DNA from 3 places in the Eubacterium sp. 1001713B170207_170306_E7 genome. Region 2 is predicted to be linked to each of the others. Evidence: riboswitches for the same ligand, from Rfam matches in the RefSeq annotation. Region 2 holds a riboswitch; each other region holds the start of a gene.

Region 1 (4,245 bases), on a different contig from region 2:
CGCGATAACCTGAAGCTGCAGGTCATTAATCATGCCGATGGTATGCTCAATGATGGTCTTGCCCTTCTCGGTTGCCACGCTTTCGTTAAAGAACTCGCGGTCCAGCTTGATGGTGTTGACCGGCACATTTTTGAGCATATTGAGCGAGGAATAGCCTGAACCAAAATCGTCCATTGAGAAGGAGATGCCCTCCTCACTGAGCCGCTCCATGCCGTGGTACAGATCCACCGTGTTCTCCACAAAGCTGCTCTCTGTCAGCTCAACCTCCAGCAGCTCCTTGGGAATATCGTAGCGTCTTATGATGTGCAGCAGCTTTTTATAAAAATTCGGGTTATACACCTGCACTCTGGACACATTGACTGATACCGGAACCGCTTCCATTCCCCTGTCCAGCCAGGATTTTATCATTCGGCAGGTTTCCTCCCAAACGTATTCGTCCAGCTTGATAATAAAGCCATTGCGCTCAAAAAGCGGGATAAAACGGTAAGGTGTCAGGAATCCCCTTTCGGGATGATCCCAGCGTACCAGCGCTTCCGCACCGATCACTTCGCCTGTCTGCACATTGTGCTTGGGCTGGAGATACACCTTAAACTGGCCCTTCTTCAGCGCGTCATCCATCTCGTTTTCAATCCGCTGCTCCTCAAGCTGCTTGGCCCTCAGCTTTTTATCATAAAAGGCCCACTGTTTGATCAGACTCCCCTTTATGGTCTTCTGGGCCAGATTTGCCCAGTCACAGAGAATACTGATCTGGACGCTCCGGTCCCTCACAATGCAGATACCGCAGGAGGGCATCACCTGATAGGTTTCTGAATACCGGTTGATTTCTTCGAGTATCTTCTGGATACGCGCAAGCAGAGGCCTGCCGGAGCCGTAGGACACACAGAGGCAGAACACGTCGCTGTTCATGCGCCCAAAGGCGTCCAGCGGGCCCATATGAGACGAAATAACCGTTGCCATAAAACGGAGCAGCCGGTTGCCCTCCTCACGCCCGTACAGATCGTTAATAAACTTAAACCGGTTAACATCCAGGCGCACCACGGCATACTTCTGCTCTGGGTGCTCCTGGATCAGCTTTTCTGCCTGAGTGTAGAAGGTGTTGATGTTATAGATACCGGTCAGCATATCAAATTCTGCCCGGTACTTCAGCGTCTCGTGGGCGCGTTTGGACTCGTCGATGTTGTTCAGAGTGCCGATCACCCGGTTAAGTCCGCCGCCTTCGTTGTACAGCACATTAAATACGATCTTGCACCAGACATAGCGGCCCTTTTTATTGCAAAGGCGGATTTCCAGCTCTACCTGCCCATTGCTGATGGCGTCCATGCTCATTTTCTGCTTTAATGTCTTAATGTCCTCGGGATGGACGACTCCGTCGTTCAGCCAGATTATTTTGATATCCCGGCCATCATAGCGGCCCATAAAATTTTGCGAAAACTCCGGTGCGTAATAGCGCTTACCGGTCTCAATGTTCCACTCAAACACCAGGGTGTTTGTCTGACCCACGACCAGACGGTAGCGCTCGTCGTCCACCTGCTTTTTCTGGAGCGTTTCGTTTTCCTTCTCCACGGCCTCCAGCTGCTTTTTATATTCAATGTCCATGATAAAGCAGAGCAGGATCTCATCCTGCTCGCCCTCAATTTCTGCCGGAAAAACCGTCAGCGAAGCCCAGTGATAAACGCCGTCCACCCACAGCTTTCTAAACTCTCCGATGACACTGGTTTTTCCGGAATCCAAAACCGCGTGTATTTTGTCAATATCAAAAAAATCCAAAAAACGTCTCGAATCCTCCGGATGGATCATGTGAGCAGCCACATCGGCAATGCCGTCTGATAAAGCCCCGTCTTTTGCCGGGATGACGTATTTACCCTCGACATGATAGATGAGCCGATAACGATTTTTGGTCACATTCAGTTCATAGAGCTCGTCGTAAATATTGCGCAAAGCTACACTATAAACATTATTTTCAATGGTTTCATTTGTCTTTTTCCCTGCCATTTCACAGCTCCTATTATGGGTTTAACTGCAGCTGGCTGCCCTACAGTATATCTGTTTAGGCCCTGTAGCTTTGCGTCTCTGTTTTTCAGCAGATTTGCCCTAGTATTAGTTTCGTTTATATTTCATTCTATTATATAATAATTATTTTTGAAACACAACTCCTATTTTTTACAAAAAAAGCAGGCGTAAGCCTGCTGTATTTCGCTTTATTCGCTGTCATCCTCTTCGTTAATCAGATAGGTTAATGTAAACAGGCTGTCGGTGATGTTCACACTCTCAACCACCACATCATCCGGCACTGTCAGGTCCAGAGGCACGAAGTTCAAAATAGCCTTGATTCCGAGCTCTACAACATGGTCTGTGGTTTCCTGCCCAACCTGCTGCGGTACACTCAGGATACAGATGTCAATCTTGTGATGCGCCACAAAGGCGTCGAGATCGTCCATGTGGTATACGGTCACATTGCCCACCTTTTTACCGATCTGATCCGGATCCACGTCAAACATGGCCTTGAAATGAATGCCCTCTTCCTTAAAGCGCTCGTAATTGACAATGGCATGGCCCAGGTTCCCAGAACCGATGATAATGCAGTTATACTGGAGGTCCAACCCCAGAATCTTGCGGATAGCTTCCTTCAGCTCTTTTACCTTATAGCCGTACCCCTGCTGACCGTACGCGCCGAAGGAATTCAAATCCTGACGGATCTGCGAGGCGGTCAGCCCCATCATAGCCGCCAGCTCCTTAGACGAGATTTTTTCAATATGTTGATCCTGTAAATCGGTTAAATACTGGTAATACTTGGGCAGACGCTTAACAACTGTCATCGATACCCTTTTTGAAAAAGTTTGCATTCTGCACTCCCCTCCTGCGTCGTACTTATCCTTTTTATTATATCAAGTTGTTAAAAAAACGTCAATTTTTATGACCGAATTAATTAAAAATTTGTCAAAGTTTTTTGATTCCTTCAGAAATCCCGCAAACAAATGCCTTTGCAGTGTCTTGAAAAGCAATTAATCGGTGATGTCGGACATCAGATTAAGATGCGGACTGCCGATCACCTTGGCCACATCCAGCACAAAGGCGATGCCCATACCCGGCTTGTCGATTTCAATTTTTTTCTGAATCGAGCAGAGCACCGCCTTTCGGATCGCCGCGTCCACCAGAATCAGGACAATCTCCTTTTCCGGCTCAATGGTAATGCCAAAAAACCGCGCGTTTTCATGGATACCGGACCCGCGCCCGTACATGACGGTCGCGCCGTCGGCCCCGCCCTGCTTGGCGGCGTCGATGACCTCGCCGGACATATCCTTTTCCACAATCACCACAATCAGCTCGGTCTTAATTTTATTTCTGTCTTCCATTTTTTCCTCCATCATTCGCTAAGTAATCTACATATTATATATGATTAAAATCTTATGTCAATACGGGTTAAGCATCACGGGCCTGCTTTTCACACTGCCTTTTTCTGTAGGCCTCCTTCTGCCTGTAAAAAAAGCCCAGCAGCAGGGTTGTCAGAATGGGTGCGAGGGCGATCAGCGCCACCACGCCAAAGCCGTCCAGCAGCGGATCGCGCCCCGGCGTCGCACCTGCCACAGCTACTGAAAGCGACAGGATAAAGGTCGAGCACATGGGCCCTGTGGCCACTCCGCCGTTGTCAAAGGCCATGGCCAGAAAATTCGGCTCTACAAAGCGGCCGAGAATAAAGGCCAGGATATAGCCAGGAATCAGAATCCACCACAGCGAAATGCCCACCAGCAGCCGGATCATGGCTGTCATAACCGCCAGCGCCACCCCCAGCGAGATGGCCAGCAGCATGACCCGCGCCTTGATGGCGCCGCTGGTCATTTCCTCAACCTGCTTGACCATGACCTGGACGGCCGGCTCGGCAAAGGCCACCAGAAAGCCGATGGCAAAGCCCAGCGGAATAAGGATCCAGCTGTACTCAAGCTCCGCGAGGGCCGCGCCTAAAAACTCACCTGCGGGCACAAAGGCGATATGTACTCCCTGGAGAAAAAGCACCAGTCCCAGGTAGGTTACCACAAAGCCGCCGATAATCCGCTTAATGACCGGCGGCCGCAGCCGCAGTCCAATGGCGTTCAAAAACAAAAAAATCAGGACGATGGGCAGAATGGCCAGGAAAACCTCCCATGCCACCTCTGTTATACCATCCAATAAATGACTGATCAGGTTCATCTGAAGATCACCCCCAAAATCATGACGGCCAGCACCGGCCCCAGAGAGGACAGGGCGACC
Region 2 (4,245 bases):
CAGAATAGACTTTCTCTAAAACATATACAATCTCTGCCTGGACTTCGATCGTAAGGGAAACCGTTTCTTTTTGAAGAATTTCTTCTACCTTATCGGCCATTTCTTCATGATCGTTTAAATTGAATCGCAGAACGGCATTTGCATCAAAGAGCATCGTCATCGGTATATTTTTCCTTTACGGCATCTGGCCATGCATTTTTTTCATGACCGATTTTCTCTGGGTTAGCATATTTTGCAAAAAGTCCTCTGGAAGAACCTTTTTTTCCCGTTAAGCGTGCAATTTCCTTTTCGTCGGCATATTCATCCAAAACCGTTATTTTAACAAGCTGATTCTTTTTTAAACGCAGCTTTTCAAGGGGTAAAATATTTTTCCCGTCATAGTAACCTTTTGACGCCAGCATACAATCGCCTCCCATTCAGATGGTTTAATCATATTATAACTTATTTCGAGATGTGCCACAAGTTTAGCAAGCGATTCTTAATTGTCTGTAAAAATATCGTGTTATACCGAAAAAAGGATCGTTTTATCAAGTTGTTTACAATAGATGTACAATATAATATAATTTACCCATAAAATAAACTGAAGGAGCCGAAAAAATAAAATGACGGAATGGAAGAATAATGCTGAAACGACCCGAGCTTAAAACAGCCGCCTCGGCGGTGCTGGCAGTCATTGCCGGAGCGGTGCCCATGATCATTGTGCCGCCCTTTGGCGATACCCTGTACATGCCCAAGCTGATGACCATTGAGGTGCTGGTTTTTGGTCTGCTGCTTTTGTATGTGCGGCCGCTTACAGGGTATTTTACCGGGAAACCTAAAATACCGCTGCCGGTCAAGCTGGTGCTGCTGTATCTTTTGTGCGTGACCATTACGCTGCCCTTCTCGACCGATGTGATGCTCTCGCTTAAGGGGCGGTCCTTCCGGCTGGAGAGCTACTCCGCCATTTTGTTTTATGGTATTTTAATGATGCTGGGCGCTTTTTTCTACACCTTTAAGCCCTGGCATGTGCGGTTGTATGCCGTGGGCGTATCCTGTGTGGCGCTCTACGGCATTTTTCAGAAATTCGGTCTGGACTTTCAGCCCCAGGATCCTTTAATGTACGGCGGCCCTGGTTCGTCCTATGCCACCATCGGCAACCCCAATTTTCTGGGTTCTTTTCTGACACTGGCACTGCCGATTCTCATCTATGCTTTTATCAGAGGCCCCAGGATCTGCCTGTTGCCCTGTGGGTTGGTGTACTTCTGCCTGCTGTGCACCAATACGCGCGGCGCATGGATCGGCAGCTTTCTGGGCTTTATCCTGCTGGGCGTGTTCCTGCTGAGAGAAAAAGAAAACCGATGCCGTTTCGTGGTGGTGAGCGGTCTGTTTGTCGTGCTGACCCTTGTTTTTTTGCTGATAAACACCGGATTTGGCGCCCGGCTTTTCAGTGTTTTTGCCGATCTGTCGAAAGCCATCAAGGGGGACGACTGGGAAAAGGGCGGTTCCTGCCGGCTTTTTATCTGGTCAAAAACCGTGGAGCTCATTAAGCTGCGGCCGCTGACCGGCTTTGGCATTGAGACGCTGGGACAGGTTATGGGACAGTATTTCGAGAACGATATTATCCGGGTGACCGGGCACCATCTCGTCATCGACCGCGCCCACAACGAGTACCTGCACATCGCTGTGAGCAGCGGAATCCCTGCAGCGCTCAGTTATCTGGCCTTTGAGGGGACAACGCTGTACCAGGGCATTAAAAGCTGGCGCAGGTCTCCCATGCTCATACCGCTGATCTGCAGTGTGGCCGCCTATATGGTCGCAGGCTGCTTTAATATCTCGGTGGTGACGGTAGCGCCTGTTTTCTGGATATTCTGCGGAATAGTGGTGCGGCTGAGCAATGAAAATCAAGTAAAATTTGAATATGATTTAAGGAAATGAAAATTTGAAAAAATCTTGAAAAAGATTGAGGGCTTTACCAAAATCGTACTGTTTTTACCATCAGCTTAATACTGGTGGTAAATGAAACAGTATTTATAATAACCTATAGCTATAAGAGAAGCGAAAAAAGCATATTTATGTGGTTTTGAAAGTGTGCAAACCTGTATTAATGGTGAATGGCTGGAACCTTTTAAAGTTTTTAAAAGTAACTGGTTTTTATAGTTCTTGACAATTGTCCGAATCAGTTGTAGAATAGAATTGTTCAAAAGGCAAAGCGGTGCGAAAGCCCGTGGCGCAAAACTACAGGGTCTACGTCGGGAGCTCCAGTCCGATATGACAGCCAGCTGCCAAAACGGTAGACGGCCGAAAGCCCTGTGTGGTTTCCGGCTATTTTTGTTTTTTGAGCGGCCTTTAACAAAAAGGCATGCTGGGGCAGGTAATGACTTCATTTATAATCGTCATGGCGCGGACGGTTTAAATAAAGGTTTATATTTATAAGGTAAACAAGAGAACATAAAAGGAGAGATGTAAATGATTCAGATGATTAACAAGCTGAAGAAAAACCGTAAAGGTTTTACTTTGGTAGAATTGATTGTTGTATTGGTTATTTTGGCGATTTTAGCGGCGTTCACGATTCCGGCGATGTTGGGGTTTGTTGATGATGCTAGAGGGAAAGCTGGAATCGCAGAAGCGAGAGAAATTTATATGGCTTATTCGGGCTCTGTAACAGAAGTTATAGCTGGTGGAAAAACTGCTGATGCTCAAGGTTACGATGCAGTTTTTGTACAAAGTGGGGTTAAAACATCACCAAGTGGAGATACAAAAGCGCCTAGTATTCAGAAAGGTGCATTAAATAAATTATCAGGTGATGTTACAGATGGAGATAAAGTAACAAATGGTAGTGAATGGATGGTTACAGTAACTGATGGTAAAGTAACCGAAGTGAAATATTGGGTTACAAGTGGATACTTGATTACTTTAAATATGGAAGCCTCTGGAAGTGAAGCTACTGTTGAAAAGATGAAGACAGCACCTGGTTATACAGTGTAATAATATAAGGCCGAGCCTGCAGCGCCGCAGCCGGCCTTTTCTCCCCATTTTTTAGGCGCTTTTTTTATTGCCAGAAAAGAGAGTAGTTGACAGTTTATCAGGGGAAAGCTTTTCAGGTGAAAGATTGAAAGCAGACCGGAACAGGTGTAGGCTAGTGTTTTTTTCTGTTTTCAAGGTTTCATCTTTATTGCATATTTGTAAAAAAGTATTTTAAATGCTTTCTTATCATAAAAATAGGATTCAATTGATTTTTTAGCAGAATAACTGTTGTGTTTTCAGGATTTCAGGAGGTGGAATCTGTGTCTAAACTAAAAAAGCTGCTTAAAAACCAAAAGGGCTTTACCGTGGTTGAACTGATTGTAGTACTGGTAATCCTGGCGATTTTAGCGGCTTTCACTATTCCGGCCATGCTGGGATTTGTGGAGGACGCCAAAGGAAAAGCCGCGATTGCCGAGGCGAGAGAAGTTTATGTGGCGGCACAGACGGCGTCTACAGAATTTAAAGGCGATAATGACTTTGTCAGCGATAAGTTGATTGATGTTTTGAAAAATGATTTAGGTGATTTGGAAGTTTGGGACATAAGAATATCGTCAAACGAGCCTCCAATTATATGGGATCCAAATAAAGGGAATACAGGAAGAATAGGAGTGCTGCTTGATAGCAGTACAAATGGTATTGTTAAATGGGTCGAGTATATTGATGCATCACAAAGTTATCTTGTTAAAATCACCCCCGGCGGCTCCGCCGAAGTCACAAAAATAAAATAATCCACCAGTCCCTATCCCGAAAACCCGAAAACAGCCGCAGGAGGTGTTGTCATGCGCTTTGACCGCAAACCTGAAAATCTGATCAAAGATACCTCTGGCTTCACCATGATGGAGCTCATCACCGTCATTGTGGTCATTGCCCTGCTGGCAGTGATCATCATCCCGGGCTATCTCCATTTTATCGACGACGCCAAAAAGGACGCGGTGATTGCTGAGGCGCGGACCATTTATCTGGCGGCCCAGATACGGGCGACGGAGCTTAAGTCCGCCGAGACGCCGGAGAGCCCTTACCGCATTCCGGACGCAGATGACCTGCGGGAGCTGGTGGGGCCGGACGACATCTACGTGGGGGTCACCAAGCTGACCATTGTGGACGATAACCGGGATGGCTCCATTGATAAAATTGAGATGATTAAAAATAACATCAATGTTATAATTGAACCAGGAAAAAATGTGATTGTCGATGGAAAGGTGCGAACGGTCTATTCCAAGGATGATCAAAAGTAAAATGCCT
Region 3 (4,245 bases), on a different contig from region 2:
CTATCCCCACTACTGCTTCGCCGTTTTTCCACCGTCTCAGCAGCTCTGCCGCGGTTTCCTCTGTCACCAGGCTTCCCGGCAGCAGCACGGGTATTCCCGGCGGATACGGAATGACAAAGCCGGCGGCGGCCCTTCCCACAGCGTTCTCCAGAGGCAGCTTTCCAGCTTCCATATTGTAGAGCGCCTGCCACAGGGGATATTTTTCCTCGTGCTTCCAAAGACTGACGCATTCAGCCTCCGGCGGTTCTGAGACCTTGGGACGTTCCCTGTTCATATCTGCTACTGCCGCCATCAGGCGGTCCAGCTCGTCGGGTGTCGTGCCAATTCCTGTCATGGCCAGCACATAATTAAAACCGGACATCTCGCACTGGATGTTAAAATCTGTGAGCAGGCGCTTCTCAACATCTGTTCCCCGGCCGTCCTTTACCATCAGCAGCCACTTGCTTTTATCGTAGACCTGTCCTCTTTCCGGCGCGTAAAGGGCAATACCGTCGTCCGCCCCTGTCCGTTTCCGGTAAAAATCCCAACGGTCTGCGATGGCCTGAAAAACGGCTTCCCCTTTTTCACAGGCTTCGTCCACAGCGTTTTCCACGCTCATCATCAGCAGATAGCTGGGGCTGGAGGACTGGAGCATGGCCAGAAATTTTTTGACGCGGCCCCGCTCTACCAGGGGCCCCTGCATATGCAGCAGGGAGCTCTGGGTAAAAGCCCCCAGAAGCTTGTGCGTGCTCTGGATCACAATATCTGCCCCGCAAGCCACCGCGTCGGGCGGCAGCGCGGCGCAAAACCTCAGGTGTGCCCCGTGGGCTTCGTCTACGATCAGCACCTTGCCTTTTTTGTGCAGCAGCTCTGCAATGGCCGCGACATCACTGATGGTACCGTAATAGGTGGGATTGACCAGTATCATCCCCTTTGCCTCCGGGTGCATCCTCAGCTGTTCCTCGACCTGCCCGGGGGTAACGCTTTTTCCAAAGCCCAGCCGCGCGTCGTACTGCGGCTCAAAATAAATGCCCTTTATCCTGCCCAGCGCCAGCCCGGCATAAACCGAACGGTGGCAGTTCAACGGGACCAAAAGGCTCTCTCCCTCCCTGCACACGCCCATGATGGCGCTCTGTATGCCGGCCGTGCTGCCGCCCACCAGGATACAGGCTTCCGCTGACCCGTAGACTGAGGCCAGCTTCTCCTGAACCCTTAAAAGAATATCCGAAGGGTCGTGCAGATTATCCGCCCCCGGTATCTCTGTGGTGTCCAAGGTTGCCCAATTTTCATTATCAAAACAGTTTTTTCCCTTATGACCGGGCATGTGAAAGCGCAAAGCCCCTGTGTCACTGAGTTCTTTTAATCTCGTATATAAAAGTCCTTTTTTCATGGATTTATTTTATCATAAAATCCAGATTTTTCCCCTTTATTTTTAGGTAGATTATTGATATGATAATCACTGTAAAAAAATCCAAGGAGTGAAAAAGATGGCAAATATCATCTCTGTCGATATGACTAACTTTGAATCGGAAGTGTTAAACTATACGGAAGGCCCGGTGATGGTTGATTTCTGGGCTGAATGGTGTGGTCCCTGCAAGGCGCTTCTTCCGATTATCGAAGAAATCGCCGGCGAAGTCCCTGCAAATGCTAAAATCTGCAAGCTGAACGTGGATGAAAACACCGATCTGGCCAGACAGTTTCATGTCATGAGCATCCCGACCTGTGTATTCTTAAAGAACGGCAGCGAAGTGGAACGTTTCGTTGGAAGCCGCGGCAAACAAGAATACATCGATACCCTAAAAAATTTATAAGTTTTTTCAGACCATGCCCGGAGCATGGTCTTTTTTTATCGAACTACTTTTTATTAAATTTTTTTTCACAATACAGGGCGTTTCTTTTTTTATTCCATATTTATAACTATTATTTCTAAAACCCTTGAACCTTTTACAAAAATATGTTACTATGAAAATTGTTTATAGATTCCTTATTCTCAATCTTATCTGTCAAATACTCGGGAGGAACTTCAGATGAACAGTAAATACCTCGGGCAGCGGCTTCGCCAGTTTCGAAAAGATGCCCATCTTACACAAAACCAGCTGGCAAAAAAAGCCGGTATCACCCCCACCTACCTCAGTATTATTGAAAGGGGCGCGCAGCTGCCCCGGCTGGAAACCTTTATCCGGCTGGCCAACATTCTGTCTGTCTCCGCCGATGACCTCCTGATGGAAGAACCTGCAGAGAACCGGGACGACTCGCGCGCGGCACTCCATATTCTGTCCGACGATTTGACAGAGGAGCAGCTCGCATTAGTTGAGAATATGGTCAAACTGATGTGTGACCATTTCAAAATAACAAATCACTGAATTAATTGTTTAAATTCTTAGACAAAACTATAATTGAATATTGACTTCATTCGCATTGTGAGTTATAGTAAATACTATACATCCGAATCATTTTGAAATAGGGCAAAACTACTGAAAAGTAGTGACGCAAAGCCAAGGGTCTAATTCATTTAAAAATGAAACGACAGCCGGTTGCTCGGGTATTTAACTTACTGAATGCAATCTCCCTGCCCTTGGTTTATGCCGGGGTCTTTTTATTGCCCCAATCTCACGCAGAGGAGTTATTTACAATGGATAATAAAGTTATTGGCAGGCATATTCGTGAAGCCCGTCTCAATAAAAAACTGACGCAGTACCAGCTTGCGGAGCGCGTTCATATCACGCCGAATTATCTGAGCATGCTGGAACGCGGAACCCATCTGCCCAAGCTTGAAACGCTCATCACCATCTCCGACGCACTGGAGATTCCTGTCAGCGCACTTCTTGCTGATTTCCCCGTCGAGTCGTTTACCAGCCGGATTCACTTTCTGTCCACTGCAATGGAGGGGCTGAATGACGAGCAGTCCAAAATCGTGTGCGATGTCATCAAGGTAATGACCGACGGCTTTAAAGTTAAAAAATAAATAAAAACCCCCGGATCGCTGTGAAGTGATCCGGGGGTTTTTAAATTAAAAGTCCGAAGCCGGATAAAACAGATCGTTTCGCCGTCTTGCGGTATCCAGCATATTATTATAGAGCATCTGCCGGTATTCCAGGACATCACGGTCATGAATGGTCGGATCACCCTTTCTGAAATACTGCCCCTCATTGTCAATGATCCCCACCGAGTTGATAACCGGCAGTGTCTCGGACAGCTTCATGAGATAATCATTATAGGGCGTCCCCTGGATGCCCGCCTGCTCCAGTAAAAGGCTGGAGAGGTAGTTCACACTCAGCTTATCTACCTGCGCCTCCGGAATATCGTAATTTGCCCAGATGACAAAGGGCGTGACATAGCGCTTCTGAAGCTCCTCCGTACTCCACTGGTCCAGAGGCTTCTGCATGAGCTCTTCATAAAACGCCTGCTCAATATACGCCTGATGATCTCCGAACATGACCACCAGTGTCGGTTCTTCCTGTCCGCTGAAATAGTCGATCAGATTCTTAAAGGCCGCGTCCGAATCGCGCATCAGGGATAAATACTGCTCGGTTTCAGGGTAGCTTCCTTCCATGCCCTCCAGGAGCACCGGCTCCAGATCGTCGGCATTCAGCTGGTAGCCGGCGTGGTTCTGAATGGTCACATCAAAGACAAACAATGGATGATCGCCCTTGTTTTCGTAGAGCTCAATAACCTTGTCATAGGTGGCCGCGTCGCTGACCCACGACTCCCGCGTGCGGTCTGCATCGATAAATTCTTCATTCGAGAAAAACTGCTGAAAGCCAAAATTCGGATAAACCTTATCCCGGTTCCAGGCATTCCGTTCACCGGGATGGATGGCGTAGCTGCTGTAGCCCTCATAGTTCAGCGTCGACACGAGGCTGGGCGCCGGCCCCTTGACATACAGCTGGTAGGGCCTTGCGTTTTCCGGCAGATAGGCTGTGGTGTTCCCAGTCAGAAAAGCGTATTCGGAATCACAGGTGCCGCCTCCGAAGACCGAAACATAGAGATTTCCCTTAACGGTGTTTTCACTCAGGCTGTCAATAAAAGGCATGTAGTCAATATTGGTCGAGAAGTCGCCAACGGTCCGCAGGTCGCTGAAGGATTCGTTCATAATGGCAATGATATTGGGTTGATTATTTTTTTTCGCCACCGGGCCAGAAGCCGCTTTCTCCGTTATTCCGCCACGCCCCACTGCCGCTGTACTCAGAGGCTGCTGGGTATTTTTGATGCTCTCTCCCAGAAAGGCCAGATCATAGCCCTCCGGCTCCCTGACATGTGAGAGCT

Evidence for each region. Region 2 has a riboswitch for cyclic di-GMP ahead of I2B62_RS14790 (prepilin-type N-terminal cleavage/methylation domain-containing protein). Riboswitches for the same ligand answer to the same signal wherever they lie in the genome.
Region 1: it holds a riboswitch for cyclic di-GMP, as region 2 does, so the genes downstream of both, I2B62_RS12505 (EAL domain-containing protein) here and I2B62_RS14790 (prepilin-type N-terminal cleavage/methylation domain-containing protein) in region 2, are expected to answer to the same signal.
Region 3: it holds a riboswitch for cyclic di-GMP, as region 2 does, so the genes downstream of both, I2B62_RS13830 (helix-turn-helix transcriptional regulator) here and I2B62_RS14790 (prepilin-type N-terminal cleavage/methylation domain-containing protein) in region 2, are expected to answer to the same signal.

Annotation. Positions count from the first base shown of each region.
Region 1 is NZ_JADMVE010000004.1:412,510-416,754, forward strand. Features, by position in the region: gene I2B62_RS12505 (EAL domain-containing protein) at 1-1,992, opposite strand, end outside; cyclic di-GMP riboswitch class I at 2,016-2,101, opposite strand; gene I2B62_RS12510 (redox-sensing transcriptional repressor Rex) at 2,199-2,843, opposite strand; gene I2B62_RS12515 (P-II family nitrogen regulator) at 3,003-3,353, opposite strand; gene I2B62_RS12520 (DUF1538 domain-containing protein) at 3,421-4,185, opposite strand; gene I2B62_RS12525 (DUF1538 domain-containing protein) at 4,182-4,245, opposite strand, start outside.
Region 2 is NZ_JADMVE010000006.1:47,451-51,695, forward strand. Features, by position in the region: gene I2B62_RS14775 (PIN domain-containing protein) at 1-160, opposite strand, end outside; gene I2B62_RS14780 (hypothetical protein) at 144-401, opposite strand; gene I2B62_RS14785 (O-antigen ligase family protein) at 622-1,914, shown strand; cyclic di-GMP riboswitch class I at 2,173-2,266, shown strand; gene I2B62_RS14790 (prepilin-type N-terminal cleavage/methylation domain-containing protein) at 2,446-2,964, shown strand; gene I2B62_RS14795 (prepilin-type N-terminal cleavage/methylation domain-containing protein) at 3,264-3,731, shown strand; gene I2B62_RS14800 (type II secretion system protein) at 3,783-4,238, shown strand.
Region 3 is NZ_JADMVE010000005.1:225,084-229,328, reverse strand. Features, by position in the region: gene I2B62_RS13845 (aminotransferase class I/II-fold pyridoxal phosphate-dependent enzyme) at 1-1,369, opposite strand, end outside; gene trxA (thioredoxin) at 1,467-1,790, shown strand; gene I2B62_RS13835 (helix-turn-helix transcriptional regulator) at 2,007-2,342, shown strand; cyclic di-GMP riboswitch class I at 2,434-2,521, shown strand; gene I2B62_RS13830 (helix-turn-helix transcriptional regulator) at 2,612-2,944, shown strand; gene I2B62_RS13825 (LTA synthase family protein) at 2,990-4,245, opposite strand, start outside.